3 regions of the Bacillus sp. LR_5 genome follow, and region 2 is predicted to be linked to each of the others. Evidence: riboswitches for the same ligand, from Rfam matches in the RefSeq annotation. Region 2 holds a riboswitch; each other region holds the start of a gene.
What was found. Region 2 has a riboswitch for S-adenosylmethionine ahead of mtnW (2,3-diketo-5-methylthiopentyl-1-phosphate enolase). Riboswitches for the same ligand answer to the same signal wherever they lie in the genome.

Region 1 (2,266 bases), on a different contig from region 2:
TAGCGCTTTCTGTAAGAGTTTGCAAGGTCTTGGAGCTTTTTTGATGGAAATAAAACGATTCCATATTTCATATTATGTCCCTCCTGGAAATAAAGTATGATAGAGTGTTAAAGCATTTTTTTCAGCGCCGGGGTGATGAGCGGCTGCCAGTATGTCCATTTGTGGTCTCCGTCAAATGGCTCGAAATCATAATCGGAAAGCTTTTTCTCCAGCAGCTGTTTCAGCTCCCGGTTCGGTTCTGTAAAGTCCAGAATGTTCCCGTCTGTCGTGTGGACGTCAGTTTCTTTTGTTCCGATTTGGTGATAAATAGAGAGGTGTTTGATATCGTCTGACTGTTTTACGGCTTCTAGTACGTGTTTGTCAACATAGGGAGACTGCATGATGATGTTGCCAAACATATTCGGATAATCAAGCGCTGTCATAAGTGACACGGTTGCTCCGAGCGAATCACCTATCAGCGTTCGGCCGTAACCGATCTGATAGGTTGGATACTCATCATCTGCAAAAGGAACGAGCTCATGGGCGATGAACCGTTTATAAGCCGAAAATTTTGAACCCTCCGGATGATAGGTGTTTCTGCGCTCTTTTACATCCTTATAAGGAACACCGATAATAATGCTCCGGTCTATTTCGCGTTTCGACAGCAATTCCTCAACCTGTCTGCCGATTCTCCCCAGCCTGAAATAATCGTGGCCGTCCTGCGCGATAATGACATGGTATTTATAAAGCGGGGAGTAGTTGGACGGCAGATAAACAAGCAAGGTCATTTCCTCGTTAAGCTCTTTTGAAAAGAATTTCTTTTCTTGCACTGTGCCGTTTTTCGGTGCCATAAAAACATTCCTCCAGGACATCACTATACTTTCTTGCATTTTCAATTATTGTACCATGAATTATTAGAAATTTCTCTCTTTAAACGGTTCGGCACACGAAGAAAAAAGTGTTGAAATAAACTGTGAATTGCGCTAATATAAAACAATCAGAAAATTGAAATCGATATTTCTTATCGTGAGAGGTGGAGGGACTGGCCCTTAGAAACCTCAGCAACCGGCTTGTTTTGCATGTGCAAAGCGCCAAGGTGCTAAATCCAGCAAGCGTTTTTTATGCTTGGAAGATAAGAAGAAGCGTTAAACCCCTTCTTCTTATGAAGAAGGGGTTTTTATTTTGAAAAGGGAAGGTGTCAGCTATATGTCACAGCACGTTGAAACGAAATTAGCTCAAATTGGGAACCGTAGCGATGAAGTCACGGGAACAGTGAGTGCTCCTATCTATTTATCAACAGCATACCGCCACAGAGGGATCGGAGAATCTACCGGATTTGATTATGTCCGCACAAAAAATCCGACACGCCAGCTTGTTGAGGACGCCATCGCTAACTTAGAAAACGGCGCGAGAGGGCTTGCCTTTAGTTCGGGAATGGCTGCTATCCAAACGATTATGGCGCTGTTTAAAAGCGGAGATGAACTGATCGTTTCATCGGACCTATATGGCGGCACGTACCGTTTATTTGAAAATGAATGGAAAAAATACGGATTGACTTTTCATTATGATGATTTCAGCGATGAGGACTGTTTACGCTCTAAGATTACGCCGAATACAAAAGCGGTGTTTGTGGAAACGCCGACAAACCCCCTCATGCAGGAGGCGGACATTGCACATATTGCCCGGATTACAAAGGAGCACGGTCTTCTGCTGATCGTAGATAATACATTTTATACACCGGTCTTGCAGCGGCCGCTTGAGCTGGGAGCTGACATTGTCATTCACAGCGCAACCAAGTATTTAGGCGGGCATAACGATCTGCTTGCTGGACTTGTCGTGGTGAAGGATGAGCAGCTCGGAGAGGAAATGTTTCAGCATCAAAATGCAATCGGCGCCGTCCTGCCGCCATTTGATTCGTGGCTTCTGATGAGAGGAATGAAGACGCTGAGCCTCAGAATGGGCCAGCATCAGGCAAACGCGCAGGAGCTTGCGGCGTTTTTAGAAGAGCAGGAAGAAATTTCGGATGTGCTGTATCCCGGAAAAGGCGGCATGCTGTCCTTCCGTCTGCAAAAAGAAGAATGGGTCAATCCGTTTTTAAAAGCGCTGAAGACCATTTGTTTTGCAGAAAGCCTCGGCGGGGTGGAAAGCTTTATTACATACCCTGCGACCCAGACGCACATGGATATTCCTGAAGAGATCCGCATCGCAAACGGGGTGTGCAATCGGTTGCTGCGCTTTTCTGTCGGTATTGAACATGCGGAAGATTTAAAAGAGGATCTAAAACAGG
Region 2 (2,266 bases):
AAATCAGCCGCAGCAGCATTTTATAAACGAGAATACGGCATCGATCTTGACCCGGAAACTGAAGTCGCTGTATTATTCGGCGGGAAAGCCGGTCTGGTCGAGCTCCCGCAATGCTTGTTGAATCCGGGTGATACGATTTTAGTTCCGGATCCGGGCTATCCTGATTACTGGTCAGGTGTCACACTCGCGAAAGCGAAGATGGAAATGATGCCGCTCGTAAAGGACAGGGCGTTTCTTCCTGATTACAGCAGCATCGCGGCTGAAGTAAGGGAACAGGCGAAATTGATGTATTTGAATTATCCGAATAATCCGACGGGAGCTGTTGCTACCTCCGAGTTTTTTGAAGAAACCGTGAGTTTTGCGAAAGAAAACGGGATCTGTGTCGTTCATGATTTTGCTTACGGCGCTGTAGGATTTGACGGCTGCAAGCCGTTAAGCTTTTTGCAGACTGAAGGTGCGAAGGATATCGGAATTGAAATTTATACGCTGTCAAAAACGTATAACATGGCAGGGTGGCGGGTCGGTTTTGCTGTCGGAAACGCTTCGGTCATTGAAGCGATCAATCTTTATCAAGACCATATGTTTGTCAGTCTTTTCAGAGCGACTCAGGAGGCTGCAGCGGCGGCACTGCTAGCTGATCAGACGTGTGTGGCGGAGCAAAATGCCCGATATGAGAGCAGGCGAAACGCTTGGATTGCGGCATGCCGGGAAATCGGCTGGGATGTGACAGCTCCGGCAGGTTCATTTTTTGCATGGCTGCCTGTGCCTGAAGGCTATACTTCCGAGCAGTTCTCAGACCTTTTGCTGGAAAAAGCGAATGTGGCGGTTGCGGCTGGAAACGGCTTCGGTGAATATGGCGAGGGCTACGTCAGAGTCGGACTGCTGACAAGTGAAGAAAGACTCAAAGAAGCCGCTTATCGAATTGGGAAACTGAACCTGTTTACCCAAAAAAGCATTGACAAGATCTGATAACGATGGGATAATTCAAAATAATTTATAAAATCTATATTTTCTTATCAAGAGCAGGCAGAGGGACGAGCCCGATGAAGCCCGGCAACCGACTTATAAAGCACGGTGCTAATTCTTGCAGCTGGCGGCTGAGAGATAAGATTCGGACGAGAAACGAAACCTCTTTAGACGCGATTGCTGTTTGAAGAGGTTTTTTTATATGGATGAAATGAAAGGAGCTCTGGCATGAGTGAGTTATTAGCAACATATCTCCTGACCGAACCGGGAGCCGATACAGAGAAAAAAGCAGAACAAATCGCAACAGGATTGACAGTAGGCTCATGGACAGATCTGCCCCTTGTAAAACAGGAGCAAATGCAAAAGCACAAGGGGCGGGTGATAAAGGTCGAGGAAAGAGAGGGAACTCCTGCATCAGGGAAACAAGCGGTGATCACAATTGCCTATCCTGAAATCAATTTCTCTCAGGATATTCCGGCTTTGCTGACAACAGTGTTTGGCAAGCTGTCGCTGGACGGAAAAATCAAATTACTCGATCTTCACTTCTCTGAAGCATTTAAGCGCACGCTGCCGGGACCGAAGTTTGGCGTATACGGCATCCGGAAGCTGCTGGGAGAGTTTGAGAGACCGCTGTTAATGAGCATTTTTAAAGGGGTTATCGGAAGGGATCTGAGTGATATTAAAGAACAGCTCAGGCAGCAGGCGCTTGGCGGAGTTGATTTGATTAAGGACGATGAAATTTTCTTTGAGACAGGTCTGGCGCCTTTTGAAACAAGAATTACAGAAGGAAAGCAAATATTGAAAGAAACGTATGAGCAAACCGGGCATAAAACGCTGTATGCGGTCAATTTGACTGGACGTACGGCTGATCTGAAAGACAAAGCGAGACGCGCTGCCGAATTAGGAGCAGATGCGCTTTTGTTTAATGTCTTCGCTTACGGCTTGGACGTCATGCAAAGCCTAGCGGAAGATCCCGAAATCGCAATCCCGATTATGGCACATCCAGCTGTCAGCGGGGCGTTTACGTCTTCTCCGTTCTACGGATTTTCTCATGCTCTTTTGCTCGGAAAATTGAACCGGTATTGCGGTGCTGACTTCAGTCTCTTCCCATCTCCATACGGTTCGGTTGCGCTTCCAAAAGAAGATGCGCTGGCGATTCACGAAGAATGTGTAAGAGAGGATGCCTTTAACCAAACATTTGCCGTTCCGTCAGCAGGCATTCATCCCGGTATGGTTCCGCTTTTAATGCGGGATTTCGGCATAGATCATATTATTAACGCCGGGGGAGGCGTACACGGAC
Region 3 (2,266 bases), on a different contig from region 2:
CCGGGGTCGCGCCTGAGGCAAGCCTATTGATTGTGAAGGTTCTTGGCGGTGAAAACGGCAGCGGACAATACGAATGGATTATTAACGGCATTAACTACGCGGTGGAACAGAAAGTCGATATCATCTCAATGTCCCTTGGCGGACCAAGCGATGTGCCAGAGCTGGCAGAAGCAGTGAAGAACGCCGTCAAAAACGGAGTGCTTGTCGTTTGCGCAGCGGGAAATGAGGGTGACGGAGACGAACGCACAGAAGAGCTTTCCTACCCTGCGGCTTATAATGAAGTCATCGCGGTTGGATCTGTTTCGGTAGCGCGAGAATTATCAGAATTTTCTAACGCGAATAAAGAGATTGACCTTGTGGCTCCCGGAGAAAATATCTTATCCACTCTTCCTAACAAGAAGTACGGTAAGCTTACCGGCACTTCAATGGCTGCTCCCCATGTCAGCGGAGCGCTTGCTTTAATCAAAAGCTATGAAGAAGAATCATTTCAAAGAAAGCTTTCTGAATCTGAGGTTTATGCACAGCTGATCCGCAGGACTCTTCCGCTTGATATTGCTAAAACGCTGGCAGGCAATGGATTCCTGTATTTAACTGCTCCTGATGAGCTGGCAGAAAGAGCAGAGCAATCACATTTGATGACCCTATAAAATTATTTTTCTTATATAACATAAACCAAATATTGTAAATGAAATTTCAAATTCTATGTTGACAGCGAATTTGAATTACTGTTAAGATTACCAACAAATGATTCAACTTTTCAAAAAATTAATAACATTTTCTCTTATCGAGAGTTGGGCGAGGGATTGGCCTTTTGACCCCAACAGCAACCGACCGTAATTCCATTGTGAAATGGGGCGCACTGCTTTTCGCGCCGAGACTGATGTCTCATAAGGCACGGTGCTAATTCCATCAGATTGTGTCTGAGAGATGAGAGAGGCAGTGTTTTACGCAGAAAAGCCTCTTTCTCTCATGGGAAAGAGGCTTTTTATTGTGAGAAAACCTCTTAGCGGCCTGTATCCGCGGGTTAACGAGAGTGTTTTACATATAAAGGAGGAGAAACAATGACAACCATCAAAACATCGAATGTAGGATTCCCGAGAATTGGACTGAACAGAGAATGGAAAAAAGCACTTGAAGCGTATTGGAAAGGCAGCACTGATAAAGATACGTTTTTAAAGCAAATCGACGACCTATTTTTATCCGCAGCAAAAACACAAATTGACCAGCAGATTGATGTTGTGCCTGTTTCTGATTTCACACAGTATGACCATGTACTCGACACAGCAGTCAGCTTCAACTGGATTCCGAAACGGTTCAGACATTTGACTGACGCTACCGATACATACTTTGCTATCGCCCGCGGAATAAAAGACGCCGTATCCAGTGAAATGACAAAATGGTTTAATACAAATTACCATTACATCGTTCCGGAATATGACGAGAGCATTGAATTCCGCCTGACAAGAAACAAACAGCTCACAGATTACCGCCGGATCAAACAGGAATACGGAGTTGAAACAAAACCTGTGATTGTCGGCCCTTATACATTCGTCACGCTTGCTAAAGGCTATGAACCGTCTGAAGCAAAAGCGATCCAAAAACGCCTTGTGCCGTTATATGTACAGCTTCTGAAAGAGCTTGAAGAAGAAGGCGTAAAATGGGTTCAAATCGATGAGCCGGCGCTTGTTACAGCTTCTGCCGAAGATGTCCGCGGCGCAAAAGAATTATTTGAAAGCATGACTAACGAGCTTTCATCCTTGAATGTGCTTTTGCAGACGTATTTTGATTCTGTTGATGCTTATGAAGAGCTGATCTCTTACCCGGTACAGGGAATTGGCCTTGATTTCGTTCACGATAAAGGCAGAAACCTGGAACAGCTGAAAACACACGGATTCCCAACAGACAAAGTGCTGGCAGCCGGCGTTATCGACGGACGCAACATTTGGAAAGCGGATCTTGAAGAACGTCTCGATGCCGTTCTTGATATTCTCAGCATTGCAAAGGTTGATGAACTGTGGATTCAGCCTTCCAGCAGCCTGCTGCATGTTCCGGTAGCGAAGCACCCTGATGAGCATTTGGAAAAGGATCTGCTGAACGGATTATCCTACGCAAAAGAAAAACTAGCCGAGCTGACAGCTTTGAAAGAAGGTTTAGTATCAGGAAAAGCGGCGATCAGCGAACAGATTCAGCAGGCGAAAGCGGATATTCAGGCGCTCAAACAGTTTGCAACAGGCGCAAATTCTGAACAAAAGAAAGAACTTGAGCA

Region 1: it holds a riboswitch for S-adenosylmethionine, as region 2 does, so the genes downstream of both, metI (cystathionine gamma-synthase/O-acetylhomoserine thiolyase) here and mtnW (2,3-diketo-5-methylthiopentyl-1-phosphate enolase) in region 2, are expected to answer to the same signal.
Region 3: it holds a riboswitch for S-adenosylmethionine, as region 2 does, so the genes downstream of both, metE (5-methyltetrahydropteroyltriglutamate--homocysteine S-methyltransferase) here and mtnW (2,3-diketo-5-methylthiopentyl-1-phosphate enolase) in region 2, are expected to answer to the same signal.

The regions. Positions count from the first base shown of each region.
Region 1 is NZ_JAVAXX010000198.1:3,155-5,420, reverse strand. Features, by position in the region: gene RAC86_RS27275 (YjcG family protein) at 1-71, opposite strand, end outside; gene RAC86_RS27270 (esterase family protein) at 108-830, opposite strand; SAM riboswitch class I at 998-1,118, shown strand; gene metI (cystathionine gamma-synthase/O-acetylhomoserine thiolyase) at 1,186-2,266, shown strand, end outside.
Region 2 is NZ_JAVAXX010000380.1:2,518-4,783, reverse strand. Features, by position in the region: partial or broken gene mtnE (methionine-glutamine aminotransferase) at 1-969, shown strand, start outside; SAM riboswitch class I at 1,011-1,111, shown strand; gene mtnW (2,3-diketo-5-methylthiopentyl-1-phosphate enolase) at 1,195-2,266, shown strand, end outside.
Region 3 is NZ_JAVAXX010000002.1:147,403-149,668, reverse strand. Features, by position in the region: partial or broken gene isp (serine protease Isp) at 1-647, shown strand, start outside; SAM riboswitch class I at 779-934, shown strand; gene metE (5-methyltetrahydropteroyltriglutamate--homocysteine S-methyltransferase) at 1,062-2,266, shown strand, end outside.